DNA from 3 places in the Streptomyces sp. NPDC006711 genome. Region 1 is predicted to be linked to each of the others. Evidence: riboswitches for the same ligand, from Rfam matches in the RefSeq annotation. Region 1 holds a riboswitch; each other region holds the start of a gene.
The links. Region 1 has a riboswitch for thiamine pyrophosphate ahead of thiO (glycine oxidase ThiO). Riboswitches for the same ligand answer to the same signal wherever they lie in the genome.

Region 1 (8,035 bases):
GGCCCGCATGCGCATCCTCAGCCGGTCCGCCCCTGGCAGGGGGGCGATGCTGGCCCGCATGCGCATACCCAGCCCGTCCGGCGATTGAGGACGAGCGCGTTCAGCGCGAACGGGGCCTGGGGCGGAGCCCCAGGGACCTTGGCTGCGGCCCGTGGATGGCTGGTCGCGCAGTTCCCCGCGCCCCTGGCGGGGTCCGTGCTGGCCCGCATGCGCATCCTCAGCCCGCCCGCCCCTGGCAAGGGGACGATGCTGGCCCGCATGGGCATGGTCAGCCCGTCCGGCGATTGAGGATGAGGCCCACCCGTGTCGGCCTTACGTGCGGGTCGTGGATTTCAGGGGGGTGGACGGGTCCGCCACCTTCGTGGGGTCGAGGCGGGCCCCCGACTCGATCAGCTTGCGGCCCTGGGCCAGATCTCGGGGCCGGCCCACCGCGAGGACCGCCACCAGCGCCCCCTCCCGCAGCCAGCACACCGACCACGGCGTGGTCGAGGGGTCGCCCCGGCGGACCAGTTCGTCGGCGGCCGCATGGTGGCCCGCGTACTGGACGAACCGCCCGAACTGCTCGGACCAGAAGTACGGGACCGGGTCGTAGTCGGACGCGGCCTCGCCCACGATGTCGGCGGCGACCGTGCGCGGCCCCTGGAGCGCGTTGTCCCAGTGGTGGACGAGCAGGCGCTCGCCGAAACGCGCCGAGGGGAACGACACGCAGTCGCCGACCGCGTAGACGTCCGGCAGTGAGGTGCGCAGCCGGGCGTCCGCGGTGATCGCCCCCTCGGGGCCGACCTCGATGCCGGAGCCGGCCAGCCAGCCCGTCGCGGGCCGCGCGCCGATGCCGACGATCACCGCGTCGGCCGCCAGCACCCGCCCGTCGGCCAGCCGCACCTCGCCCGGCCCGATGGACGCGACCCTGGCCCCGGTGAGCAGATCGGCGCCCGCCTCGGCGTACCAGTCGGCCATGGGGGCGGCGACCTCGGCGGGCAGCGCCCCGGCCAGGGGGCGGTCGGCGGCCTCCACGACGGTGACCTCGCACCCCGCCTCCCGCGCGGCGGTCGCGAACTCCGCGCCGATCCAGCCCGCGCCCACGACCACGATCCGGTGCCGCTGGTCCAGGACCGGGCGGAGCCGCCGCGCGTCGTCCAGGGTGCGCAGCAGATGCACGCCGGGCACTCCCCCGGTGCCGGGCAGCGTCAGGGGTTCGGCGCCGGTGGCGATGACCAGCGTGTCGTAGCCGACCTCGCCCGCCTCGGTCACCACGCGCCGCTCGGCCGGCCGCACGCCGGTGACCTCCAGGCCCAGGCGCAGGTCCACGCCGAGCGCGTGGAAGTCGACCTCGAAGGCCGAGCCCTCGGACTTGCCGAGCAGGATCGCCTTGGACAACGGCGGCCGGTCGTAGGGCTGATGGGGTTCGGCGCCGATGAGGGTGACGGCTCCGGTGAAGCCCTGTTCGCGCAGGGCCACCGCGGTCTGCACGCCGGCCATGCCCGCGCCGACGACGACCACGTGCCGCGTCTGGGATTGCGTCTGCTGTTCGCTCACCTGATCACCATAAGCAGCTGACTGAGCGTCAGGTAGGGGACGGATCCCCGGCGCGCACCCCCGGGCCGCCCCCAGGCCACCCCCGGGCCCCTCCCCGGCCCCCGGACGCTCCCTTACTGCGCGTCGGCGGCTCGGGCTATGGTGGCTGGCGTAAAGCACTCGCGGGAGCCCGGACGGACCGGGCTGAGAGGGAGGCTGGGCGGCCTCCGACCGTACGAACCTGATCCGGGTCATGCCGGCGAAGGGAGGGGCTGGACGCCCATGCGTTCTGCACACAGCGGGCCCGCGAACGGGTCCGACGTCCTCGTGATCGGGGGCGGCATCATCGGCCTCGTCACCGCCTGGCGGGCCGCGCGGCTCGGCCTCGGTGTCGTGCTCGTGGACCCCGAGCCGGGCGGCGGCGCGGCCCAGGTCGCGGCCGGGATGCTCGCCGCCGTCACCGAGCTGCACTACGGCGAGCAGACCCTGCTCGCCCTCAACGTCGAATCCGCCCGGCGCTATCCGGCCTTCGTGGCCGAGCTCGGCGAGGTCACGGGCCTGGACACTGGCTACCGGGCCTGCGGCACCCTGGCCGTGGCGCTCGACCTGGACGACCGCGCCCACCTGCGGGACCTGCACGCGCTCCAGACCCGCTGCGGGCTGGAGTCGCAGTGGCTGTCGGGGCGCGAGTGCCGTCGCCTCGAACCGCTGCTCGCGCCGGGCGTGCGCGGCGGCCTGCGGGTGGACGGCGACCACCAGATCGACCCGCGCCGCCTGGCCCGGGCGCTGCTCGTGGCCTGCGAGAAGGCCGGCGTACGGTTCGAGCGCGCCTGGGCCCGGCGGCTCACGGTCCTGCGGGGACGGGCGGCCGGGGTGACCCTCGCCGACGGCGCCGAACTCCACGCCGACCAGACCGTGCTCGCCGCGGGCAGCCTGAGCGGCACCCTCGACGGCGTACCGGAAGAACTGCTTCCGCCGGTACGCCCGGTGAAGGGCCAGGTCGTGCGCCTGACCGTGCCGCCGGCGTACGCGCCCTTCCTGTCCAGGACCGTACGGGCGGTGGTGCGCGGCAGCGACGTCTACCTCGTGCCGCGCGAGAACGGCGAGCTGGTCGTCGGCGCCACCAGCGAGGAACTGGGCTGGGACACCACCGTCACCGCCGGCGGGGTCTACCAACTCCTGCGTGACGCCCACGAGTTGGTGCCCGGCATCACCGAACTGCCCCTGACCGAGACCCGGGCGGGCCTTCGCCCCGCCTCCCCCGACAACGCGCCCCTGCTCGGACCGACCGCGCTGCCCGGCCTCGTGCTGGCCACCGGGCACTACCGCAACGGCGTCCTGCTCACCGCCGTCACCGGCGACGTCATGGCGCACGTCCTGACCACCGGTGAACTGCCCGACGAGGCACGCCCCTTCACCCCGCGCCGGTTCACCGGCGCACCTCGGGAGCTGACGACCGCATGACCATCTCCGTCAACGGCGAGCCCCGCCCGCTCGCCCCCGGGACCACCCTCGACGCCCTCGTGGCCACCCTCACCCCGGCCCGCTCCGGCGTCGCCGCCGCCGTCAACGAGACGGTCGTGCCGCGCGGCGCCTGGTCCGCCACCACCCTCGGCGACGGCGACCGCGTCGAGGTCCTGACCGCCGTGCAGGGAGGCTGAGCCATGGCCGACGACGACCTGACCATCGCCGACACCACCTTCGGCTCCCGCCTGATCATGGGTACCGGCGGCGCGCCGAGCCTGGACGTCCTGGAGCGCGCGCTCGCGGCGTCGGGCACCGAGCTCACCACGGTCGCCATGCGCCGCCTCGATCCGACCGTACGGGGCTCGGTCCTGTCCGTCCTTGAGCGGCGCGGCATCCGGGTCCTGCCCAACACGGCGGGCTGCTTCACTGCGGGCGAGGCCGTGCTCACCGCGCGCCTGGCCCGCGAAGCGCTGGGCACCCACTGGGTCAAGCTGGAGGTCGTCGCCGACGAGCGCACCCTGCTGCCCGACCCGGTCGAACTGCTCGACGCCGCCGAGGTGTTGGTCGACGACGGGTTCACGGTGCTGCCGTACACCAACGACGATCCGGTCCTCGCCCGCAAGCTGGAGGACGTGGGGTGCGCGGCGATCATGCCGCTCGGCTCGCCCATCGGCTCAGGGCTCGGCATCCGCAATCCGCACAACTTCGAGCTGATCGTGGACCGGGCGAACGTGCCGGTGATCCTCGACGCGGGCGCGGGCACCGCATCCGACGCGGCGCTGGCGATGGAGCTCGGCTGCGCGGCGGTGATGCTCGCCTCCGCGGTCACCCGGGCCCAGGAGCCGGTCTTGATGGCGGAGGCGATGCGGCACGCGGTGGAGGCGGGCCGGCTCGCCCGGCGCGCGGGCCGCATCCCGCGCCGCCACTTCGCCGAGGCGTCCTCGCCGATGGCGGGCCTGGCCGCGCTCGACCCGGAACGGCCGGCGTTCTGAGCACGGCTGTGAGCACGGCTGTGAGCACGGCTGTGAGCACGGCTGTGAGCACGCCGGATCCGCGCGCGGCACGCCGAATCCGCCGCGCGCGGCCGGGCCCCGCGTCACAGGTCGGCTTCAGTAGGGGCCCCGGGCCGCCCGCGGCGTCAGGGTGTCCTGGGGCGCTCGTAAACTCTCCCCGTGGACACGACCCTTCATGACCCCCTCGTCGGGCAGGTGCTCGACGGCCGCTACCGCGTCGACGCGCGAATCGCCGTCGGCGGTATGGCCACGGTCTACCGGGCCGTCGACACCCGCCTCGACCGCGTGCTCGCCCTCAAGGTGATGCATCCGGGCCTCGCCGCCGACGCCACCTTCGTGGAGCGCTTCATCCGCGAGGCCAAGTCGGTGGCGCGGCTCGCGCACCCCAATGTGGTCGGCGTCTTCGACCAGGGCGCGCAGGGCCAGTACGTCTATCTCGCCATGGAGTACATCGCCGGCTGCACCCTGCGGGACGTGCTGCGCGAGCGCGGCGCGCTCCAGCCGCGCGCGGCCCTGGACATCCTGGAGCCGGTGCTCGCCGCGCTGGGCGCCGCCCACCGGGCCGGTTTCGTGCACCGGGACATGAAGCCGGAGAACGTGCTGATCGGCGACGACGGCCGGGTCAAGGTCGCCGACTTCGGTCTGGTGCGGGCGGTGGACGCGGTGACCAGCACCACGGGCTCGGTCCTCGGCACCGTCTCCTATCTCGCCCCCGAGCAGATAGAGCACGGCACCGCGGACACCCGCGCCGACGTGTACGCCTGCGGTGTCGTGCTGTACGAAATGCTCACCGGCGCCAAGCCGCACGGCGGGGACACCCCCGCCCAGATCCTCTACGCCCACCTCCACGAGGGGATGCCCGCCCCCTCCGCCGCCGTGCCCGGCCTCGCCGTCGAACTGGACGCGCTGGTCGCGTCGGCGACGGCCCGCGACCCCGACGCCCGCCCGCACGACGCCGTGGCCCTGCTGGCGCGGACCCGCGTGGCCCGCGAAGCCCTCGACGACGAGCAGCTTGACGCGGTGCCGCCGGGCTCCCGGAGCACGGCGGGCGGCGCCGGACCCGAGGACCGTACGAGCGTGATCCCGCGCGCCGCGACCACGCCGGTGACCCCGGTGGGCGTGCCGTTGCCCGCCGACGCGGCCGGCTCCGATTCCGTCCACCGCACCAGCCGTCTGATCATGCCGCGCGGCGTCGCCGAGGAGGAGCCGCAGCCGGTGGCGCGCCGCACTTCCCGCCGCCGCTTCGACGGCAGGCGCGGCCTGATCGCCCTGGTGAGCGCGCTCCTGGTGGTTCTCGGCGTCGGCGCGGGCGTCTGGTACATCAACTCCGGCCAGTTCACCCGGGTCCCGGCCCTCATCGGGCAGAGCGAGGACGCGGCGAAGCAGAAGCTGTCGGGCGCCGGGCTCGACCTGAAGAAGGTCGACCGGCAGTTCAGCGACACCGTCGAGCGGGGCCAGGTCATCTCGACCGACCCCGCCACGGGCGCCCGCATCCGGGGCAACGGCGCGGTGACCCTGATCGTCTCGCGCGGCCCCGAGACGGCGCAGGTGCCCAAGCTCGACGGGATGCCGCTCGACCGGGCCAAGGACGAGCTGGGCAAGGCCGGGTTCGCGCCGGGCGACACCACGAGCGAGTACAGCGACAGCGTGGCGCGGGGCGCGGTGATCCGTACCGACCCGGCCGCCGGCGTCAAGCGCCACACGGACACCGCCGTCGCGCTCGTCGTCAGCAAGGGCGCGCCCGTGGACATGCCGGGCGTCGTCGGTGACACGGTGGACGACGCCACCGCCGCGCTCCAGAGCGCCGGGCTCAAGGTCACCGTCGCCCCCGACCAGGTCAATTCGGAGCAGGCGGCGGGCAAGGTGGCCGCGCAGTCGGCGCCCGAGCACGCCCGCCTCACCCAGGGCGACACGGTCACCCTCACCGTGTCCAAGGGGCCCAAGATGGTCGCCGTGCCCAAGGTGACCGGCCAGAGCGCGGGGGATGCCCAGAAGGCCCTGGAGGCGGCCGGGTTCAAGGTGAAGGTCGACCGGGGCTTCCCGTTCCTGAGCGACGAGGTCGCCAGTCAGTCCGTCGCCGCCGGCGCCCAGGCCCCCGAGGGCTCCACCGTCACCATCACCACCAAGGGACTGTAGTCACCTCATGCGCAACCCCATCGGCGGCCACGTTCCGGTGGCCGGCGGCCTCGCCACGAACGGGCTCGGCTACGCGCGCGAGATCGGCGCGGAGACCGTGCAGGTCTTCGTGGCCAATCCGCGCGGCTGGGCCACCCCCGCGGGCAACCCGGCCCAGGACGAGCGGTTCAGGGCCGAGTGCGCCGAGGCGTCGCTCCCCGCGTACGTGCACGCCCCGTACCTGATCAACTTCGGCTCCGGCACCGGGGCGACGGTGGAGAGGTCCGTGGAGTCGCTGCGGCATTCGCTGCGCCGGGGCCGCGAGATCGGCGCGCTCGGCGTGGTCGTGCACACCGGCTCGGCGACCGGCGGGCGGCCGCGCTCCGAGGCGCTGGCCCAGGTGCGCGCGCACCTGCTGCCGCTGCTCGACGAGCTGACCCACGACGACGACCCGTTCCTGCTCCTGGAGTCGACCGCGGGCCAGGGTTTCTCGCTCTGCTCGCGCACCTGGGACTTCGGGCCCTATTTCGAGGCCCTTGACCACCACCCCAAGCTGGGCGTCTGCCTGGACACCTGCCACATCTACGCGGCCGGGCACGACCTGGCAGGGCCCGGCGGGATGAGGCAGACCCTCGACCTTCTGGTGGACACCGTGGGCGAGGGCCGCCTGAAGCTGATCCACGCCAATGACTCCAAGGACGTGGTGGGCGCGCACAAGGACCGCCACGAGAACATCGGCACCGGGCACATCGGCGCTGAGCCGTTCCGTGAACTGCTCGCGCATCCCTCGACCGCCGGCGTACCGCTGGTCATCGAGACGCCGGGCGGCAAGGAGGGGCACGCGGCGGACGTGGCCCGGCTCAAGTCGTTGCGGGCGTGAACGCGCGGGCGGCGTACGTCCCGCCGGACGTCGCCTGGAGCTCGGGGCCCTAGAGCTCGGGGCCGTCCCCCGGCTCCTCCTGGTAGGAGTAGCGCTGCTCGCGCCAGGGGTCGCCGACGTTGTGGTAGCCCCGCTCCTCCCAGAATCCCCGGCGGTCGGCCGTCATGTACTCCACGCCCCGGACCCACTTGGGGCCCTTCCAGGCGTACAGGTGCGGCACCACGAGGCGCAGCGGGAAGCCGTGTTCGGCGGTGAGCAGGTCACCGCCGTTGTGGGTGGCGAAGACGGTGCGGTCGGAGAGGAAGTCGGCCAGGCGCAGGTTGGAGCTGAAGCCGTACTCGGCCCAGACCATGACGTGGGTGACCTCGGGTGCGGGCGGGGCGAGTTCGGCGATCGTACGGGCCTTCACCCCGCCCCACTCCGCGCCCAGCATCGAGAACTTGGTGACGCAGTGCAGATCGGCGACCACGCTCTCGAACGGCAGCGCCGAGAACTCCTCGTGGTTCCAGCAGTGCTTGTCGCCGTCGGCGGTGGCCCCGAAGACGCGGAACTCCCAGCGCTCGGGCTTGAACTTGGGCACCGGGCCGTAGTGCGTGACCGGCCAGCCGCGCTGGAGGCGCTGGCCCGGCGGAAGCTCCGACTGCGCTGCTCCCTGCCGCTCCCGGCTCTCCGGCTGACCCATGACTCCATGGTGACAGACCCCGAGGGGTGGTGATGACCAGGGACTACTCGATTCGGGCAACTCCTACTAAGCATGCACTTACTGGACGGTCCTGGATCACGGTGCGAGGATGCGCGGAACCTGCCCAGTTACCGCTTGGAAGGAGCCTCCCCGATGCAGGGCGACCCCGAGGTCATCGAATTCCTGAATGAGCAGCTGAGCGCCGAACTGACGGCGATCAACCAGTACTGGCTGCACAGTGCGATGCAGGCCAATTTCGGCTGGACGAAGCTGGCCAAGTACACGCGTCACGAGTCGATCGACGAGATGAAGCACGCGGAGGTGCTGACCGACCGGATCCTCTTCCTGGACGGTCTGCCCAAC
Region 2 (10,237 bases), on a different contig from region 1:
TCGACGCCATCGAGAAGTTCGACATCGAGCGGGCCATCAAGTTCGAGACGTACGCCATCACCCGTATTCGCGGTGCGATGATCGACGAACTGCGCGCCCTCGACTGGATCCCGCGCTCCGTGCGGCAGAAGGCACGCGCCGTGGAACGCGCCTACGCGACCCTCGAAGCCCAGCTCAGACGCACGCCCTCGGAGGCCGAAGTGGCCGCCGAGATGAGCATCGCGGTCGAGGAACTGCACGCGGTCTTCAGCCAGTTGTCCCTCGCCAACGTCGTGGCCCTGGAAGAACTGCTCCACGTCGGCGGGGAGAGCGGCGACCGGCTCAGCCTCATGGACACCCTCGAGGACACCTCCGCCGACGACCCTGTCGAAGTCGCCGAGGACCGCGAACTGCGCCGGCTGCTCGCCCGCGCCATCAATACGCTCCCCGAGCGCGAGAAGACCGTCGTGACGCTCTACTACTACGAAGGCCTCACGCTCGCCGAGATCGGCAACGTCCTGGGGGTCACCGAGAGCCGGGTCAGCCAGATCCACACCAAGTCCGTCCTGCAACTGAGGGCCAAACTGGCCGACGTCGGGCGATGAGGGACGCCGACGAATCGTCCCTGCCGACCGCCCCGGCGGCCCGGCCGTAAAGTGGAACAGTGCCCAGGATCCGAGCGGCCTCCGTGGCCGAGCACCGCACCATGCAGCGCGACGCCCTCCTTGACGCCGCCCGCTCCCTGCTGTCCGAAGGCGGGACGGAAGCGCTGACGTTTCCGGCCCTGGCCGAGCGCACGGGCCTCGCCCGCTCCTCCGTGTACGAGTACTTCCGCTCCCGCGCCGCGGTCGTCGAAGAACTCTGCGCCGCCGACTTCCCGCGCTGGGCCGCCGAGATCGAAGGGGCGATGGAGCGGGCCGAGACCCCGGTCGCCAAGGTCGAGGCGTACGTACGCCACCAGCTCGGCCTCGTCGGCGACCAGCGGCACCGCGCCGTCGTCGCCATCTCCGCCAGCGAGCTCGACGCCGGGGCCCGCGAAAAGATCCGGGCCGCGCACGGCGGCCTCATCGCCATGATCGTCGAAGCCCTCGCCGACCTGGGCCACGACCAGCCCCGCCTCGCCGCGGTCCTCCTCCAGGGCATCGTCGACGCCGCGGTCCGCCGCATCGAACAGAGCCCCACGGAACCCCCGTCCGAGATCGCGGACGCGGCGGTGGCCCTGGCCCTCAGAGGCGTCGAGCGCTAACCCCTCCCCGGGGGGCCTCCCCCCCCACCCCCCCACCCCCCACCCCCCCACCCCCCACCCCCTCCCCTCCCCCCACCCCCCCATCACCCCCTCACCCCGGCTCCCGAACCCCCACGACCGGCAGCAGCCGGGACGGCGCGGCGTTGTGTACGAGCAGCAGGGGGTCCAGGTAGGTGTGGCCTCTCAGGAGGCCCCAGTGCAGGCAGCCCGTTGGGCAGTGCGAGGGGGCCTCGGTCGTGGTGGCCACCACTTGGCCGGCGGTGACCTCGGCGCCCTGGGGGACCAGGGGGCGTACCGGTTCGTAGGTGGTTCTCAGCGGTGTTCCGTCCGGTGGGGGCGCCGCTGGGGGCGCTGTGCCGGAGAGGGTGATGGTGAGGACTCCCTGTCCCGCCACTTCGCCCGCGAAGGTGACTCGGCCTGGGGCGGAGGCTCTGACGGGGGTGCCCGGGGGCGCGGCCAGGTCGATGCCTCGGTGGCCGGGGCCGTAGGGGGTGGTGGGCGGGGCCCAGGGGTGGACGACGGTGGGCGGGACCACCGGCCAGCCGGCGGCCGTGAGGGCCAGGGTGAGGAGTGCTCGGTACATGGGTCCAGGGTCCCGGTGGGGCGGCGTGGGTGGGGATCTTGGTGGCGATCTGTGGAGTACTGGGCGGTTGTGGACAACGCCGTCACCCGGCACTGTGCGGGTCCCGTACACTTCTTGTGGCGATCCGGGTCACCGGATCGACTTCGCACGCCCCGCCGGCGGTCTCACCACCATCGCCGGCCGCGCCACTCGGTCCTCATCCGTACAGGGTTCAGGGCACGGCGCACGGGGGCGTCAGGCGCGGCAGCCGACCGGCGGCCGCGATAACCGAGTATCTCAAGGAGTACGGCCATGGCCGTCGTCACGATGCGGGAGCTGCTGGAAAGCGGCGTCCACTTCGGTCACCAGACCCGTCGTTGGAACCCGAAGATGAAGCGCTTCATCTTCACGGAGCGCAACGGCATCTACATCATCGACCTGCTCCAGTCGCTGTCGTACATCGACCGCGCCTACGAGTTCGTCAAGGAGACCGTCGCGCACGGCGGCTCCATCATGTTCGTCGGCACCAAGAAGCAGGCGCAGGAAGCGATCGCCGAGCAGGCGACGCGCGTGGGCATGCCCTACGTCAACCAGCGCTGGCTCGGCGGCATGCTGACCAACTTCTCCACCGTCTACAAGCGTCTGCAGCGCCTCAAGGAGCTCGAGCAGATCGACTTCGAGGACGTCGCGGCTTCGGGTCTCACCAAGAAGGAGCTCCTGGTCCTCTCGCGCGAGAAGGCCAAGCTGGAGAAGACCCTCGGTGGTATCCGCGAGATGTCGAAGGTTCCCAGCGCCGTCTGGATCGTCGACACCAAGAAGGAGCACATCGCCGTCGGTGAGGCGCGCAAGCTCCACATCCCCGTCGTCGCGATCCTCGACACGAACTGCGACCCTGACGAGGTCGACTACAAGATCCCGGGCAACGACGACGCGATCCGTTCCGTCACCCTGCTCACCCGCGTGATCGCCGACGCCGTCGCCGAGGGCCTCATCGCCCGTTCCGGCCAGGCCACGGGCGACTCGAAGCCGGGCGAGAAGGCGGCCGGCGAGCCGCTCGCCGAGTGGGAGCGCGACCTGCTCGAGGGTGACAAGAAGGCCGACGAGACCGAGGCGCCCGCCGCCGACGCCGCTCCGGCCGCCGAGGCCGAGAAGCCGGCTGAGGCCGCTGAGGCTCCGGCCGCCGAGGCCACCGAGGCTCCGGCCGCGGACGCCGAGCAGGCCTGACCCTTCACCGGGACCCACAGGTTCGGTAGTTGACGGCGGGGGCCACAAGCCCCCGCCGTCGACCCGTAGCCCCGCAGATCTTCGTAGATCTTTCTAGACTCCGAGAGAGAAACACAGACTCATGGCGAACTACACCGCCGCTGACGTCAAGAAGCTCCGTGAGCTCACCGGCGCCGGCATGATGGACTGCAAGAAGGCCCTGGACGAGGCCGACGGCAACGTCGACAAGGCCGTCGAGGCCCTGCGCATCAAGGGCCAGAAGGGCGTCGCCAAGCGCGAGGGCCGCTCTGCCGAGAACGGCGCCGTCGTCTCCCTCATCTCCGAGGACAAGACCTCGGGCGTCCTGGTCGAGCTGAAGTGCGAGACGGACTTCGTCGCCAAGGGTGACAAGTTCCAGGCCGTCGCCGCCAAGCTGGCCGAGCACGTCGCCGCCACCTCCCCGGCCGACATCGCCGCCCTGCTCGCCTCCGAGATCGAGGCCGGCAAGACCGTCCAGGCGTTCGTGGACGAGGCCAACGCCAACCTCGGCGAGAAGATCGTCCTGGACCGCTTCGCGCAGTTCACGGGTGGCTTCGTGGCCGCGTACATGCACCGCACCATGCCTGACCTGCCGCCGCAGATCGGTGTTCTTGTCGAGCTCGACAAGGAGAACGCCGAGATCGCCAAGGGCGTCGCGCAGCACATCGCCGCCTTCGCGCCGAAGTACCTCACCCGTGAGGACGTTCCGGCCGAGGTCGTCGAGACCGAGCGTCGTGTCGCCGAGGAGACCACCCGCGCCGAGGGCAAGCCCGAGGCCGCGCTCCCGAAGATCGTCGAGGGTCGCGTCAACGGCTTCTTCAAGGACGCCACGCTGCTTGGCCAGCCGTACGCGCTGGACAACAAGAAGTCCGTCGAGCAGGTGCTGAAGGAGGCCGGTGTCACCCTGAAGCGCTTCTCGCGCATCAAGGTCGGCATCTGAGTCGGTTCGGCGTTCGACACTGGACCCCGCTAGGGTCTGAGGCAGTCGTCGGCCGCACACGCGACGGACGACCGCAGATCTGACGAGGAGGCCATTGCCGCTAGGGACCACGAGTACCCACCGGCAATGGCCTTCTTCGTATGTGCACGAGGAGATCCCCATGAGTAAGGGCGCGGACACCGCCACAGCCGATCACTCGGCCGACCACAAGCGCGATGACGGCAAGGTGGCCGGGCGCTTCATGCTGAAGCTTTCCGGCGAGGCGTTCGCCGGCGGCGGGGGGCTCGGAGTCGACCCCGACGTCGTGCACAACATCGCCCGCGAGATCGCCGCCGTCGTCCGTGACGGCGCGCAGATCGCCGTCGTCATCGGCGGCGGCAACTTCTTCCGGGGCGCCGAGCTCCAGCAGCGCGGCATGGACCGGGCCCGCTCGGACTACATGGGCATGCTCGGGACGGTCATGAACTGCCTGGCCCTCCAGGACTTCCTGGAGAAGGAGGGCATCGACTCGCGCGTCCAGACCGCCATCACGATGGGCCAGGTCGCCGAGCCGTACATCCCGCTGCGCGCCGTGCGCCACCTGGAGAAGGGGCGCGTCGTGATCTTCGGCGCGGGCATGGGCATGCCGTACTTCTCCACCGACACCACCGCCGCCCAGCGGGCCCTGGAGATCGACGCCGAGGCCATGCTGATGGGCAAGAACGGCGTGGACGGGGTCTACGACTCCGACCCCCGGCTCAACACCGACGCGGTGAAGTTCGACGCCCTTGAGTACGGCGAGGTCATCACCCGGGACCTGAAGGTCGCGGACATGACCGCGATCACCCTGTGCCGCGACAACAACCTCCCGATCCTCGTCTTCGAGCTCCTTACGGCCGGAAACATCGCCCGCGCCGTCAAGGGTGAGAAGATCGGCACGCTCGTGAGCGACCAGGGCACCCGGGCCTGACCGGGGGATGGACAATCCCCTGCCGGTCGGACACCGTGCAGGGAAAGACGCTGGTTATCCAGGGCCCGACGGCTCAGGTCGCCCTGAGCACTCCCGGCCCACCCAAGACATGCAGGAGCAAGTGGTGATCGAAGAAACCCTCCTCGAGGCCGAGGAGAAGATGGAGAAGGCCGTCGTGGTGGCCAAGGAGGACTTCGCCGCGATCCGCACCGGCCGTGCGCACCCGGCGATGTTCAACAAGATCGTGGCCGACTACTACGGCGCGCTGACGCCGATCAACCAGCTGGCCTCCTTCTCGGTGCCGGAGCCGCGCATGGCGGTGGTGACCCCGTTCGACAAGAGCGCGCTGCGCAACATCGAGCAGGCGATCCGCGACTCCGACCTGGGCGTCAACCCCAGCAACGACGGCAGCATCATCCGCGTGAACTTCCCCGAGCTCACCGAGGAGCGCCGCCGCGACTACATCAAGGTCGCGCGCACCAAGGCCGAGGACTCCAAGGTGTCGATCCGCGCCGTGCGCCGCAAGGCCAAGGACGCCCTCGACAAGCTCGTCAAGGACAAGGAGTCCGGCGAGGACGAGGTCCGCCGTGCGGAGAAGGAGCTCGACGACACCACCGCCAAGTACGTGGCGCAGGTCGACGAGCTGCTCAAGCACAAGGAAGCAGAGCTGCTAGAGGTCTGATGAACGACTCTTCCTGGGGGGCTCCGCCGAGACCCGCGTACTGGGGAACCCCCGAGGGGCCTTCCCAGGGGGCGTTCGCGGCGGGGCCCGCATACGATGCGTATGACGCCCCGCCCGTGGCGAGGACGCAGCCGATGCCCGTCGTGTCCGACGCGGGCGAACACGCCGAAGACCGCGACGAACGTGAGCAGGGGGCCGCTTTGACGGGCGGCCCTCTGTTCCGCGACGAGACGCCGCAGGAGCCCATGGCAAGCACCCCGCCCATGCCGCCCGTGCCCGCGCAGCCCGAGAAGAAGCGGGCCGGCCGCGATCTGCGGTCCGCGATAGGGGTCGGCGTCGCGCTCGGTGCGGTGATCATCGCCTCGCTGTTCGTGGTGAAGGCGGTCTTCGTCGGGGTCATCGCGGTCGCCGTCGTCGTGGGCCTGTGGGAGCTCACCAGCCGCCTGGAAGAGCGCAAGCAGATCAAGGCGCCGCTGGTCCCGCTCGCGGTGGGCGGCGCGGCGATGGTGATCGCCGGGTACGTCAGCGGCGCCGAGGGCGCGTGGGTGGCGATGGCGCTCACCTCGCTGGCGGTGCTCGTGTGGCGGATGACCGAGCCGCCCGAGAACTATCTGCGGGACGTCACCGCCGGCGTCTTCGCCGCGTTCTACGTGCCGTTCCTCGCCACGTTCGTCGCGATGCTGCTCACCGCCGACGACGGTCCCTGGCGGGTCCTGACGTTCCTGCTGCTGACCGTGGTCAGCGACACCGGCGCGTACGCGATCGGCTGGCGCTTCGGCAAGCACAAGCTCGCGCCGCGCATCAGCCCCGGCAAGACCCGCGAGGGCCTGTTCGGGGCGGTGTCGTTCGCCATGGTCGCGGGCGCGCTGTGCATGCGGTTCCTCATCGACGACGGCACGTGGTGGCAGGGCCTGCTGCTCGGCCTCGCGGTCGCCGCGAGCGCCACGCTGGGCGACCTCGGCGAGTCGATGATCAAGCGTGATCTCGGCATCAAGGACATGGGCACCCTGCTCCCCGGCCATGGCGGCATCATGGACCGCCTGGACTCCCTGCTGCCGACCGCCCCGGTGGTGTGGCTGCTGCTCGCGGTGTTCGTGGGCACGGGGTGACCTGGCGGGCGCGGTGCCGCTCGGCGGGAGCCGGGCGCCGATTCGGGCTCGGTACGGGCCGGGCGGGCTCCGGTTACTCTTGAAGGGCGCGTCGCTAGCGAGCGACGCGCCCTTTTCGGCCCCGCGTCTGCGGGGGTGATCCAGTGAGGTCTCCTGGCTTCGGCACCGTATCGTCGCCTGCTCCGCGCCCAGCGGGGATCGCCGGCCTCGTCGTACTGAGGAGTTACCGCTCATGGCACGCCCCGTCCCGGGAGAACTCACCTTCACCGCGCCCCGCGGAGCGAAGCAGCCGCCGCGGCACCTCGCCGACCTCTCGCCCGCCGAGCGCAAGGATGCCGTCGCCGCGATCGGCGAGAAGCCCTTCCGCGCCAAGCAGCTCTCGCAGCACTACTTCGCGCGCTACGCCCACGACCCGGCCGAGTGGACCGACATCCCGCTCGCCGCGCGCGGCCGGCTCCAGGAGGAGCTGCTGCCCGATCTGATGTCGGTCGTCCGGCACATCTCCTGCGACGAGGACACCACCCGCAAGACGCTGTGGAAGCTGCACGACGGCACGCTCGTCGAGTCCGTCCTGATGCGCTACCCGGACCGGGTGACCATGTGCATCTCCTCGCAGGCCGGCTGCGGCATGAACTGCCCGTTCTGCGCCACCGGCCAGGCGGGCCTCGACCGCAACCTCTCGACCGCCGAGATCGTGCACCAGATCGTCGACGGCATGCGCGCCCTGCGCGACGGCGAGGTGCCGGGCGGCCCGGCGCGCCTGTCCAACATCGTCTTCATGGGCATGGGCGAGCCGCTGGCCAACTACAAGCGGGTCGTCGGCGCGATCCGCCGCCTCACCGACCCCGAGCCCGACGGCCTCGGCCTGTCCCAGCGCGGCATCACCGTCTCGACCGTGGGCCTGGTTCCCGCCATGCACCGCTTCGCCGACGAGGGCTTCAAGTGCCGGCTCGCGGTGAGCCTGCACGCCCCCGACGACGAACTGCGCGACACCCTCGTCCCGGTCAACACCCGCTGGAAGGTCCGCGAGGTCCTGGACGCGGCGTGGGAGTACGCCGAGAAGTCCGGGCGCCGCATCTCCATCGAGTACGCCCTGATCCGCGACATCAACGACCAGGCGTGGCGGGGCGATCTGCTCGGCCGGCTCCTCAAGGGCAAGCGCGTACACGTCAACCTCATCCCGCTGAACCCGACGCCGGGCTCCAAGTGGACGGCCTCGCGGCCCGAGGACGAGAAGGCGTTCGTCGAGGCCATCGCGGCCCACGGGGTGCCTGTGACGGTGCGTGACACCCGGGGTCAGGAGATCGACGGAGCCTGCGGTCAGCTGGCGGCTTCCGAGCGGTAGCCGCAGCGGGGCCGGGGCGCGTGCCGGGGCGCGCGTCGGAGCCTGTGCCGGGGGTGTGCCGGGGCCGTCGTCCGAACGGCGAAACGGCCCGGGCCGCGCCGAGAGGCCCCGTGTAACCTGGCGGGAAACATCTGCATATTCCGACAGGGGAGCGCCACAGCGCTGAGAGTGCGGTACCCATCACTGGGACACGGACCGCAGACCCTCTGAACCTTGCCCCGGTCATGCGGGGTAGGAAGTTCGGCGATTACTCAAGCTGTTGCGCCCTGCCCGCACGACCTCGCGTCGTGCGGGCAGGGCCGCGTCTCTTCCTGGTCATCTCCAGGAGGAATGAAGAAATGCGCAGTACCAAGAGGCTCGCGGCCGCGTCGCTCGCCGCCGCCCTCGGACTCGCCACGCTCGCGGCCTGCGGCGGCTCGGACGGCAAGAAGGCGTCCGGCACGAGCGGATCCGGCGGCAAGACCGTCACCCTGGTCAGCCACGACTCCTTCGCCGCATCCGACCCGGTGCTCAAGGCGTTCACCGCCCAGAGCGGCTACACCGTCAAGGTGCTCAAGAGCGGGGACGCCGGCGCCGCCCTCAACCAGGAGATCCTGACCAAGGGCTCCCCGCGCGGCGACGTGTTCTTCGGCGTCGACAACACCCTGCTCTCGCGCGCCCTGGACAACGGCATCTTCACCCCGTACGAGGCCAAGGGCCTGGACCGGGTGCCCGCCGAGGACCAGCTCGACAAGGACAAGCACCGGGTCACGCCCATCGACACCGGCGACATCTGCGTCAACTACGACAAGAAGTACTTCGCGGACAAGAAGCTCAGCCCCCCGCAGTCCTTCGACGACCTGATCAAGCCCGAGTACAAGAACCTCCTCGTCACGGAGAACGTCGCGACGTCCTCGCCCGGGCTCGGCTTCCTGCTCGGCTCCGTCGCCGCGTACGGGGACGCGGGCTGGCAGGACTACTGGAAGAAGCTGAAGGCCAACGGCGTCAAGGTCGACGACGGCTGGGAGCAGGCCTACAACACCGACTTCTCCGGCTCGGCCGGCGGCAAGAAGGCCAAGGGCGACCGCCCGCTCGTCGTCTCCTACGCATCGAGCCCGCCCGCCGAGGTCATCTACGCCGACCCCAAGCCCGCCGAGGCCCCCACCGGCGTCGCCACCGGCACGTGCTTTCGCCAGATCGAGTTCGCCGGACTGCTCAAGGGCGCCAAGAACGAAGCCGGCGGCAAGGCGCTCCTGGACTTCTTGATCTCCAAGAAGTTCCAGCAGGACATGCCGCTCCAGATGTTCGTGGACCCGGTCGCCAAGGACGCCTCGGTGCCGCCGGAGTTCACCCGGTTCGGCGCCAAGATCACGAACTCGGCGACCGTGGCCCCCGACAGGATCGCCAAGAACCGTGACCAGTGGGTCAAGTCGTGGTCCTCGCTCGTCCTGAAGTAGACCGCCAGGCGGACCGGCCGCCCCAAAAGCAGGGGCGGCGCGGCGCCGTGCGACGGGGCGCGGCGCGGTTCGCGCTCATGGCCGTGCCGCTCGCGTTCTTCGCGCTGTTCTTCGCCTGGCCCGTGGCCGCCATCGTCGGCCGGGGGCTCCGGGCGGACGGCGCCTGGCAGTTCGGCCGGCTCACCCAGGTCCTCGGCGACCCGGACATCACCCACGTCCTGTGGTTCACCACCTGGCAGGCGCTCGCCTCCACCGCGCTCACCCTCGTGATCGCCCTGCCCGGCGCCTACGTCTTCGCCCGCCTCGACTTCCCCGGCAAGCAGCTCCTGCGGGCCGTGGTCACCGTGCCCTTCGTGCTGCCGACCGTCGTCGTGGGCACCGCGTTCCTCGCGCTGCTCGGCCGGGGCGGGCTGCTCGACCAGCTGTGGGGGGTGCGCCTTGACACCACGGTGTGGGCGATCCTGCTCGCCCACGTCTTCTTCAACTACGCGGTGGTCGTACGCACCGTGGGGGGCCTGTGGTCCCAGCTCGACCCGCGTCAGGAAGAAGCCGCACGCGTGCTCGGCGCCTCCCGGTGGACGGCCTGGCGCACCGTCACGCTCCCCGCGCTCGGCCCCGCCGTCGCCGCGGCCGCCCTCATGGTCTTCCTCTTCACCTTCACCTCCTTCGGTGTCGTGCAGATCCTCGGCGGCCCGACCTTCTCCACCCTCGAAGTGGAGATCTACCGCCAGACCGCCGAACTCCTCG
Region 3 (10,237 bases), on a different contig from region 1:
TCTGCTGCTCGGCCTTGTTCACGTCGTTGATGCCCGGCACGTAGGACGAGAAGTTGTTGTCGGCGAGGAAGGACAGGACTCCCGGCACCGATATCTCGACATCGTTGTGGCCCTTGGCCACGTCACCGACGGCGAAGATCGAGAACGGCGCGGGCTGTTCGCCGTCCCACAGGGCCTCGGCGGCGGCCATCTTCATGGGCTGCTGCTTGAACATGACCTTGCCGAGCGAGTCACCGCTGACGGCCGTGAGCAGTCCCCCGATCACCAGCGTGATCAGGCCGAGCCGCAGCGAGGTGCGCATCACGGGGATGTGCTTCTTGCGGCGCAGATGAATGGCGGCCACGCCGACCATGAAGGCGCCGCCGGTGAGGAACGCGGCGGTCAGCGTGTGGAAGGCGACGACCAGGGTGGTGTCCTGGGTCAGGACCTTCCAGAAGTCGGTGAGCTCCGCGCGGCCGGTGGCCTTGTTGAGCTTGAAGCCGACCGGGTGCTGCATCCAGGAGTTGGCCGCCAGGATGAAGTAGGCGGACAGGATGGTGCCGAGGGAGACCATCCAGATGCAGGCGCAGTGGATCTTCTTCGGCAGCTTGTCCCAGCCGAAGATCCACAGCCCGATGAAAGTGGACTCGAAGAAGAAGGCGATGAGCGCTTCGAAGGCGAGCGGCGCACCGAAGATGTCGCCGACGAACCTCGAGTAGTCCGACCAGTTCATGCCGAACTGGAATTCCTGGACGATGCCCGTGACCACACCCATCGCGATGTTGATCAGGAAGAGCTTGCCCCAGAACTTGGTCGCCTTGAGGTACTTCTCCTTGCCGGTCCGCACCCAGGCGGTCTCCAGGCCGGCCACGAGGGCGGCGAGGGAGATCGTCAAGGGAACGAAGAGGAAGTGGTAGACGGTGGTGATGCCGAACTGCCATCGCGCCAGAGTCTCCGGCGCCAGAGCCAGGTCCACGTCGGCACTCTCCTTACATCGCCGTGGTCACAGCCGCAGGCTTGCCCCTTTAATCCGCCCGATCACGGGAGGAAGCGGGACACGCTTGTGAACGCGTTCACATTCACAAGCATTATGTCGTACTGGCGGTCGACCGTTCAAAGGGGGGTCCCCTCCGAAAGCCGAGGGGCCCTCTCCGGTAGCCCAGGGGCCTCCTACGGAAGCAGCCCAAGGCCGGGTGCCCTTGGGAAGGCGGCGGGCGTGGACACCCCCTTCCCAAGGTCTTCAACATCTTGTTGAATTCGGCGCCATGGAGAACCAACTGCGCATACGCATCTCATGGCCCGCGGGCAGCCTCACCGCGACGCTCGAAAAAACCCCCACCAGCACGGCGCTGGCAGGGGCACTTCCGATCACGTCCACCGCCCACACCTGGGGCGAGGAGGTCTATTTCGACACCCCCGTCTCCCCGGCCAGGGAGGCGGGCGCGCGGCAGGTGGTGGAGCCGGGCACGGTGGCGTTCTGGACGGACGGCGACGCGCTCGCGCTGCCGTACGGCCCCACCCCCATCTCGCGCGGTGACGAATGCCGGCTGGCGAGCCCGTGCAACGTACTCGGCCGGATCGACGGCGACCCCCGGCTGCTCGCCACGGTCCGCTCCGGCGACCCGATCCGGGTCGACGCCCTCTGAGACCCGAGGGGCCGCCCAGAAACGCGTCAGGCCTGCTTGCGGAAGCCTTCGGCGACCTTGAGGAAGAGGTCGTTGGCCTCGCTCTCGCCGATCGTGACGCGTACGCCCTCGCCCGCGAACGGCCGCACCACGACGCCCGCCGCCTCGCACGCCGCGGCGAAGTCCATGGTGCGCTCCCCCAGGCGCAGCCAGACGAAGTTCGCCTGCGTCTCGGGCACCGTCCAGCCCTGCTGCACCAGGCCCTCGTACACCCGGTCCCGCTCGCACACCAACGAGCCGACGCGGCCCATCAGTTCGTCCTCGGCGCGCAGGGAGGCAACCGCCGCGTCCTGGGCGAGCTGGCTGACGCCGAAGGGCACGGCCGTCTTGCGCAGCGCGGCGGCGACCGGCTCGTGGGCCACCGCGAAACCGACCCGGAGGCCGGCGAGCCCGTACGCCTTGGAGAAGGTGCGCAGGACGGCCACGTTCGGGCGGTCCCGGTAGATCTCGAGGCCGTCCGGCACCTCGGTGTCGCGGATGAACTCCCGGTAGGCCTCGTCGAGGACCACGAGGACGTCGGAGGGCACCCGGTCGAGGAACCGTTCCAGCTCGGCCCGGCGCACCACGGTGCCCGTCGGGTTGTTCGGGTTGCAGACGAAGATCAGCCGGGTCCGGTCGGTGACCGCGTCCGCCATCGCGTCGAGGTCGTGCACGTCGCCCGGGGTGAGCGGCACCCGCACGGACGTCGCTCCACTGATCTGGGTGATGATCGGGTAGGCCTCGAAGGAGCGCCAGGCGTACATGACCTCGTCACCGGGGCCCGACGTGGACTGGATCAGCGACTGGGCCACCCCCACCGAGCCCGTGCCGGTGGCCAGGTGCGCGTGCGGGACCCCGAAGCGCTCCGCCAGCTCGTCCATCAGCGCGGTGCACGCCATGTCGGGGTAGCGGTTGAAGTTCCCGGCGGCCGCGAGGGCGCTCTCCAGCACACCGGGCAGCGGCGGGTAGGGGTTCTCGTTCGAGGACAGCTTGTAGGCGACCGGCCCCTCGGACGCCGCGGCGGGCTTGCCCGGCTTGTAGGTGGGGATGCCGTCCAGCTCGGCGCGCAGCTTGGGGCTCGTCTCGCTCACCGCAGGTCCTCCTCGACCGTCGCGTACAGATGCTGTGCACGCCGCCGCGGACAGCTCCGTACACATCCAATGCTTCTCACCTTATGAGGATTCGGGCCGCCTGCGAATAGCGGACGGGAACCGGTTCCGGGCGGGCGCACAGGCCGGGGGGAGCGCTCCTGCGTCTGCCGCACGCCGGTGGCACGCGCCGTGGCGCGCATCACCCGTGAAGGTGAGTTGAGACCTCTTCGATACATCGGACAGTTGGCAGCCGCCCACGGGTCGATGAGGGCCACCAGGACACGGAATCGCCCAACTCCCTTGCATAGCAAGGTCATTGACGGCTTTCGATCATGCAGAAACGTGCCTGTCAACGCGTGCATATGCACCCGGGCCAACCGCCCGTCATCGCCCTACTATCGGCTCGCCATGACAGCAGCAGGGAAGCACCAGGTGAGCCGGTCGACCGGTCGCCGGCTGGGGCGGGCGGGCATTCGGGACGTGGCCGCCGCAGCCGGTGTCTCCATCACGACCGTCTCCGACGCGCTCAACGGCAAGGGCCGGCTCCCCGACGCCACCCGCCGCCACGTCCGCGAGGTCGCAGACCGGCTGGGCTACCGCCCATCCGCAGCGGCCCGCACGCTCCGTACCGGCAAGTCCGGCCTCATCGGCCTGACCGTGACGACCTACGGGGATGAACCTTTCACCTTCACCGAATTCGCCTACTTCGCCGAAATGGCGAGAGCCGCCACCTCCGCCGCGCTGGCCCGCGGCTACGCCCTCGTCATCCTTCCCGCCACCTCACGCCGCAGCCCGGCGGACGTCTGGTCGAACGTCGCCCTCGACGGCACCGTCGTCATCGACCCCTCCGACCAGGACCCCGTGGTCACCGAACTCGTACGCCAGGGCCTTCCCGTCGTCTCCGACGGCCGCCCGGCGGGCACCCTGCCCGTCACGGCCTGGGTGGACAACGACCACGAGGCCGCCGTACTCGACCTGCTCGACCACCTCGCCGCCGCCGGCGCCCGCCGCATCGGCCTCCTCACCGGCACCACCACCGACACCTACACCCGGTTGTCCACCGAGGCCTATCTGACCTGGTGCGGACGGGTCGGCCAGGATCCGGTGTACGAGTCCTATCCGGCCCACGACCCCTGTGCGGGCGCCGTCGCAGCCGACCGGCTGCTCGCCCGCCCGGACCGGCCGGACGCCGTCTACGGACTCTTCGACCCCAACGGCACCGACCTGCTCGCGGCCGCACGGCGCTACGGGCTGCGCGTACCGGAGGACCTGCTCCTCGTGTGCTGCAGCGAATCCACCGTGTACGCCAGCACCGAACCGCCCATCACCACCCTCTCGCTCAAGCCCAGGCGCATCGGCACAGCCGTCGTCCAGCTCCTGATCGACGCGATCGAAGGAATCGACAACGGTCATCCGATCGAGCAGGTGATACCGACCGAACTGATCGTGCGGACCTCCTCCCAGCGCCGTCCGCCGCGCACCACGGTCAGCCCGCCCCGCTCCCCGGCGAAGGGCCAGCCGGGCCAGCAGGGCCAGTCGGGTCAGCCCGGACAGAACTGACCGGCCGTCCGGCCGGGCGACGACCCCCGGCCGGACGGCGCGGCATCCGCAGTCCTGGGAACGGCAGGAATCAGCCTGTCTCGGACCGCCACATTAGGGACATAACCACCCGCGAACCCCGCTCGCACCCGGATTGACCACCCCTGGTGCGTCACACAGCATGAGGCGCATTCCTATGATGGGCGCACGACACCACGGATCCCCGCCCGACCTGGCGGCTCCCACGGTGTACGGCGGCGCGACGGTGGTGGAGGGGTCGATGACTCAGGGGGCCGGTCAGGGACCCGTGCGGACGGAGACGTTGCGTGACTTCCGGGTGCCGCCGTACGCGCAACAGGCCCCCGTGCCACCACCGGAGGAACCGCCCGCGTATCCGGAGCCGATGACGCCGGAACTCCGCGTGGAGCGGGCGGCCCCGGAGCGCCATGAGGAGCCGGCGGCCCCGGAGTTCCCCCAGGGGCCGGCCGCCCCGGAAGCACGCCACGAGTCGGCGGCGGCGGGTTTCCAGCGGGGTGCGGCGGATCCGGAAGCGCGCAGTCAGCCGATGGCCTCCGAGCCCTGCTTCGGGCCGGTGGACCCGGAAGCACGCCACGAGCCGGCGGCCCCGGAGTTCCAGCAGGAGCCCCCGGCCGCCCACCCGCAGGCCTCCGCGCCCCTCACGCCGCCTCCGACGCCCGGCACGGCCACCTCTTCCGGTGACGAGCCGCCCGAGGGCTACACGCCGACCGCACGCGACCTGCCGGTGATCACTCGGGGGGACACCCTCCAAGTGCCGCTGGCCGAGCCGGACCCCGCGTCGGCGCCCAGCGGACCCGGCCCGCTGTACGTCGTCGGCGACGTCCACGGCTACCTGGACGAACTCATGGCCGCCCTGCGCGAGCAGGGCCTCATCGACGAGTCGGGCAGCTGGGCCGCCGGCACCGCGCGCCTGTGGTTCCTCGGTGACTTCACCGACCGGGGCCCCGACGGCATCGGCGTCATCGACCTGGTCATGCGGCTCTCGGCCGAGGCCGCGGCCGCCGGTGGCTACTGCAAGGCGCTCATGGGCAACCACGAGCTGCTGCTCATCGGCGCCAAGCGGTTCGCCGACACCCCGGTCAACTCCGGCGCCGGCACGGCCACCTTCCAGGCCGCCTGGCTGCTCAACGGCGGCCAGAAGGCCGACATGGACCGGCTCCAGGACGTCCACCTTCAGTGGATGTCCCGTCTCGACGCGATCGAGCAGGAGGACGACCACCTGCTCATGCACTCGGACACCACCGCCTATCTGGAGTACGGCGAATCCATCGAGGCGGTCAACGACACCATCCACGCGATCTTGACCCGTAACGACGCCGACGAGTGCTGGGACCTGTTCCGCAAGCTCACCAAGCGGTTCGCGTTCCGCGACGGCGCCGGCTCCCAGGCCGCGCGTGAGCTGCTTGCGGCCTATGGTGGCCGGCGCGTGGTGCACGGCCACAGCCCGATCCCGTATCTGCTGGGCGAGGTCGGCACCGAGGACGGCGAAGAGGACTCGCGCCCGGTGGTCGAGGGTCCGCACCTGTACGCCGACGGACTCGCCCTCGCGATGGACGGCGGCGTGACCATGGCCGGAAAGCTGCTGGTCCAGCAACTCCCGCTGGGTGACTGAGGCATGAGGGAGAGGTGACCGGGAAGGCGTTCCGCAAAGCGCCGGGTATGCCATTTCCGGAAACACCCTGTCACCTCGTGCCGTAGCGGCTCTACCATCGGGTTATCCGCAGCAGGCTCTCCTCCGTTTCCGCCCAACTGCCCGTTCACCAGGCGGGCTTCCCGGCCCTACGGAGCATCGGGGGATGCACATGAACAGCGCTCCGCACCTGCTTCCCGAGGACCGCCAGGAGTTCGAGCGGATCCTCGACGAGGCGCTGCGCACCGCGCACGAACGGCCCGAGCTGTCCAGCATCGGCGAGCGTCTGAACGCGGTGCAGCTGCGCACCATGGTGCTCGCGGCCGGATCCTTCATCACCGAGCGCGCCGCGCCCGAGTACGAGAACTATGTCGAGGCGCGCGTGGCGCTGCGGCCGCCCGGCACCACGCCGGACACCGCCCTTGTGACCTCCGACGGCACCTCACTCGAACCCTCGGGCGCGGGCGTCGGCGCCGTCGTCACCGTGCTGGCACCGGTGCTCGCCGGAACGGCCGCGGTGATATTCCTGCTGGTCGGCTACATCCTGAAGATGCTCAATCCGGTCCCGGCCTTCGCGGACACCATGCTGACGGCCGGCTGGTTCTTCGGCGCGCTGACGGCCGCCGCGATCCTCGCCGCCGCCGTCGGGCTGCTGATCACCGCGGTGCGCAACGGCGCGACGCAGGTGGTGGCGGTCGACGAGGCGAGCGAGGCGGACGCGCCCGACGAGCGCACTCAGGAGCTCTCCCGCGCCCGCGAGGCCTGGCGCCACGCTCTCCTGGAGCGCGGGATCTACCCGTTCCTGCGGGACGCGCTCGCCGACCCGAGCGTCGACCCCGGCGCGCCGGAGCCCCGCCGCCCGATCGGCCGGATCCCGTCCCTCGGCTACGACCGCCCCGGCTTCGGCAGCCCCGACGAGGGCGCCTCCCCCGCCAGCCACCCCAGCTTCACCAGCCCGGACTTCACCAGCCCCGACTTCGGCGGCCCGGAACACCAGCCGGACTGACCGGGACCGGGGAGCAGGCGTTCCGGGGGCCTGCCGGCCCCGAGCGGCGAGCGTGCCGCTGCTCCGGGGGACCTGAACCCCTGGAGCAGCGCGAACGCCCCACGCCTCAGTCGGCGATCGGCAGATAGACCCGGTTCCCCGCGTCCGCGAACTCCTTGGACTTCTCCGCCATCCCGGCCTCGATCTCGTGCGACTTCAGGTCGCCGCCGTGCTCACGCCTGATGTCCTGCGAGATCTTCATCGAGCAGAACTTCGGACCGCACATCGAGCAGAAGTGCGCGGTCTTGGCCGGCTCGGCGGGCAGCGTCTCGTCGTGGAACTCCCGGGCCGTGACCGGGTCGAGGGCCAGGTTGAACTGGTCCTCCCAGCGGAACTCGAACCGGGCGTCCGAGAGCGCGTCGTCCCACTCCTGGGCGCCCGGGTGCCCCTTGGCCAGGTCCGCCGCGTGCGCGGCGATCTTGTACGTGATGACGCCGGTCTTCACGTCGTCACGGTTGGGCAGGCCAAGGTGCTCCTTGGGCGTGACGTAGCAGAGCATCGCGGTGCCCCACCAGGCGATCATCGCCGCGCCGATACCGGAGGTGATGTGGTCGTAGGCGGGCGCCACATCGGTGGTCAGCGGCCCCAGGGTGTAGAACGGGGCCTCTTCGCAGATCTCCTGCTGGAGGTCGATGTTCTCCTTGATCTTGTGCATCGGGACGTGCCCCGGGCCCTCGATCATCGTCTGTACGTTGTGACGCTTGGCGATCGTGTTGAGTTCCCCGAGCGTGCGGAGCTCCGCGAACTGCGCCTCGTCGTTGGCGTCCGCGATGGAGCCCGGCCGCAGGCCGTCACCCAGCGAGTACGTCACGTCGTACGAGGCGAGGATGTCGCACAGCTCCTCGAAGTTCTCGTACAGGAACGACTCCTTGTGGTGCGCCAGGCACCAGGCCGCCATGATCGACCCGCCGCGCGAGACGATGCCGGTCTTTCGGCGGGCGGTCAGCGGAACGTAGCGCAGCAGCACGCCCGCGTGGACCGTCATGTAGTCGACGCCCTGCTCGGCCTGCTCGATGACCGTGTCCTTGTAGATCTCCCAGGTCAGGTCCTCGGCACGGCCGTCGACCTTCTCCAGCGCCTGGTACAGCGGCACCGTGCCAATGGGCACGGGCGAGTTGCGCAGCACCCACTCGCGAGTGGTGTGGATGTTGCGGCCCGTGGAGAGGTCCATGACCGTGTCCGCGCCCCATTGCGTGGCCCAGGTCATCTTGTCGACCTCTTCCTCAATGGAGGAGGTGACCGCGGAGTTCCCGATGTTGGCGTTGACTTTCACCAGGAACCGCTTGCCGATGATCATCGGCTCGATCTCGGGGTGGTTGATGTTCGCGGGCAGCACGGCGCGGCCCGCCGCGATCTCCTCGCGTACGACCTCGGGGGAGACGTTCTCGCGGATCGCGACGTACTCCATCTCCGGGGTGATCTCGCCGCGCCGGGCGTACGCGAGCTGGCTGACGGCCTGGCCGCCACGGCCGCGGCGGGGCTGGCGCGGGCGCCCGGGGAAGACCGCGTCGAGGTTCTTCAGGCCCCCGCGCGGCGAGGTGTGCTTGATGCCGTCGTCCTCGGGACGGACCGGGCGCCCCGCGTACTCCTCGGTGTCGCCACGCCCGATGATCCAGTTCTCCCGGAGCGGTGCGAGGCCTCGGCGGACGTCGGTCTCGACGTCCGGATCGGTGTACGGACCGGACGTGTCGTACAGCGTTACGGCCTTGCCGTTGGTGAGGTGCACCTGACGGACCGGCACCTTGAGGTCGGGGCGCGACCCCTCGATGTACCCCTTGTGCCAGCCGATGGACTTCCCGCTCTCCTCAGTGCTGGAGGCAGGCGTGCGTGCGTCCTGAACGGTCATGAGACCTACTCCCTACGCCGGCATTACCCGGTAACAGGTTCGGCGGTCGGCGCAGCCTCTTCCGTACGGTTCGTACGGCTTTCAGCGCCCTCTCAGCCCGGTGCTCCGAGCTCCCGCGTGTGCAAAGGTGTCACCACGCTAGCGCCCGCACTGGCGCGCTGAACAGAGGGCCCCCTCCGTTCTTGCGATGATCGGGCGGTGACCCCACCAGAACCGCACCCTCCGCATCCCCCCGGCGGACCCGGCCAAGGACACGGCCACACGCACGGCCACGCGCATGGCCACTCACACGGTCACGGGCCCGCGGCACCCGTCTCCAAGCACCTTCGCAAGGTCATCGCCGCCGTCCTGATCCCCTTCTCCGCGGCGGTACTTGTGGGGCTCGTGGTGCTCTGGCCCGGCGGCGCCCCACCGCACCAGCGCACCGGGGTCGGCTTCGACCGCCAGACCCAGCAGGCCAAGGTCCTCACGGTGGACAAAGTGGACTGCGCGTCGGTCCACGCGGGTCAGACCCCGTCGAACGGTGACACCTCCACCGCTGAGAGCGGGCAGGCGAGGAACGCCCCGCGCCAACCGTGCGGCAAGGCCACCGTCGAGGTCACCTCCGGCAAGGAGAAGGGCCGCACCTTCACCGAGGTCGTCCAGCCCGACTCGCCGCGCCAACTGCACGCCGGTCAGGGCGTGATCGTCTCGTACGCCCCCGACGCCCCCCACGACCTCCAGTACTCGGTGACCGATGTGAACCGGCGCTTCCCGATGGCGCTGCTCGCGGGGATCTTCGCGCTCGCGGTCGTGGTCGTCGGCCGGCTGCGCGGGGTGATGGCGCTGATCGCCCTGGTGGTCTCGTTCGCCGTGCTGACCTTTTTCATCCTTCCGGCGGTGTTGCAGGGTTCCAATCCGCTGCTTGTGGCGGTGGTCGGGGCGAGCGCCATCATGCTGATCGCGCTCTACATGTGCCACGGCCTGTCCGCGCGCACCTCGGTCGCCGTGCTCGGCACCCTCGTCTCGCTGATGCTCATCGGGCTGCTCGGCTCGCTCTTCATCGGCTGGGCCGCGCTCACCGGCAACACCGACGACAACACCGGCCTCATCCATGGCCTTTACCCGGGCATAGACATGTCCGGCCTGCTGCTCGCGGGCGTCATCATCGGCTCGCTCGGCGTGCTGGACGATGTGACGGTCACGCAGACCTCGGCGGTGTGGGAGCTGCACGAGGCGAATCCGACGATGGGCCCGCGCGGCCTGTACCGGGCGGGCATCCGGATCGGCCGCGACCACATCGCCTCGGTGGTCAACACCCTGGTGCTCGCCTACGCGGGCGCCGCGCTGCCCCTGTTGCTGCTGTTCTCGATCGCGCAGAGCAGCGTGGGCACGGTGGCCAACAGCGAGCTGGTGGCCGAGGAA

Region 2: linked by a shared signal. The riboswitch ahead of ACFYM2_RS31075 (thiamine ABC transporter substrate binding subunit) and the one ahead of thiO (glycine oxidase ThiO) in region 1 are both predicted to bind thiamine pyrophosphate.
Region 3: linked by a shared signal. The riboswitch ahead of thiC (phosphomethylpyrimidine synthase ThiC) and the one ahead of thiO (glycine oxidase ThiO) in region 1 are both predicted to bind thiamine pyrophosphate.

What each region holds. Positions count from the first base shown of each region.
Region 1 is NZ_JBIAGO010000016.1:250-8,284, forward strand. It holds gene ACFYM2_RS26460 (hypothetical protein) at 139-288, shown strand; gene ACFYM2_RS26465 (NAD(P)/FAD-dependent oxidoreductase) at 313-1,536, opposite strand; TPP riboswitch at 1,688-1,800, shown strand; gene thiO (glycine oxidase ThiO) at 1,798-2,979, shown strand; gene thiS (sulfur carrier protein ThiS) at 2,976-3,176, shown strand; gene ACFYM2_RS26480 (thiazole synthase) at 3,180-3,974, shown strand; gene pknB (Stk1 family PASTA domain-containing Ser/Thr kinase) at 4,155-6,131, shown strand; gene ACFYM2_RS26490 (deoxyribonuclease IV) at 6,139-6,990, shown strand; gene ACFYM2_RS26495 (sulfite oxidase-like oxidoreductase) at 7,040-7,672, opposite strand; gene bfr (bacterioferritin) at 7,826-8,035, shown strand, end outside.
Region 2 is NZ_JBIAGO010000022.1:80,851-91,087, forward strand. It holds gene whiG (RNA polymerase sigma factor WhiG) at 1-584, shown strand, start outside; gene ACFYM2_RS31035 (helix-turn-helix domain-containing protein) at 668-1,225, shown strand; gene ACFYM2_RS31040 (M23 family metallopeptidase) at 1,317-1,808, opposite strand; gene rpsB (30S ribosomal protein S2) at 2,100-3,011, shown strand; gene tsf (translation elongation factor Ts) at 3,133-3,969, shown strand; gene pyrH (UMP kinase) at 4,130-4,918, shown strand; gene frr (ribosome recycling factor) at 5,043-5,600, shown strand; gene ACFYM2_RS31065 (phosphatidate cytidylyltransferase) at 5,600-6,709, shown strand; gene rlmN (23S rRNA (adenine(2503)-C(2))-methyltransferase RlmN) at 6,942-8,054, shown strand; TPP riboswitch at 8,190-8,310, shown strand; gene ACFYM2_RS31075 (thiamine ABC transporter substrate binding subunit) at 8,393-9,490, shown strand; gene ACFYM2_RS31080 (ABC transporter permease) at 9,568-10,237, shown strand, end outside.
Region 3 is NZ_JBIAGO010000001.1:725,042-735,278, reverse strand. It holds gene ACFYM2_RS03230 (cytochrome ubiquinol oxidase subunit I) at 1-955, opposite strand, end outside; gene ACFYM2_RS03225 (cyclophilin-like fold protein) at 1,245-1,625, shown strand; gene hisC (histidinol-phosphate transaminase) at 1,652-2,734, opposite strand; gene ACFYM2_RS03215 (LacI family DNA-binding transcriptional regulator) at 3,143-4,294, shown strand; gene ACFYM2_RS03210 (metallophosphoesterase) at 4,554-5,924, shown strand; gene ACFYM2_RS03205 (hypothetical protein) at 6,109-6,948, shown strand; gene thiC (phosphomethylpyrimidine synthase ThiC) at 7,055-8,833, opposite strand; TPP riboswitch at 8,826-8,960, opposite strand; gene ACFYM2_RS03195 (YibE/F family protein) at 9,032-10,237, shown strand, end outside.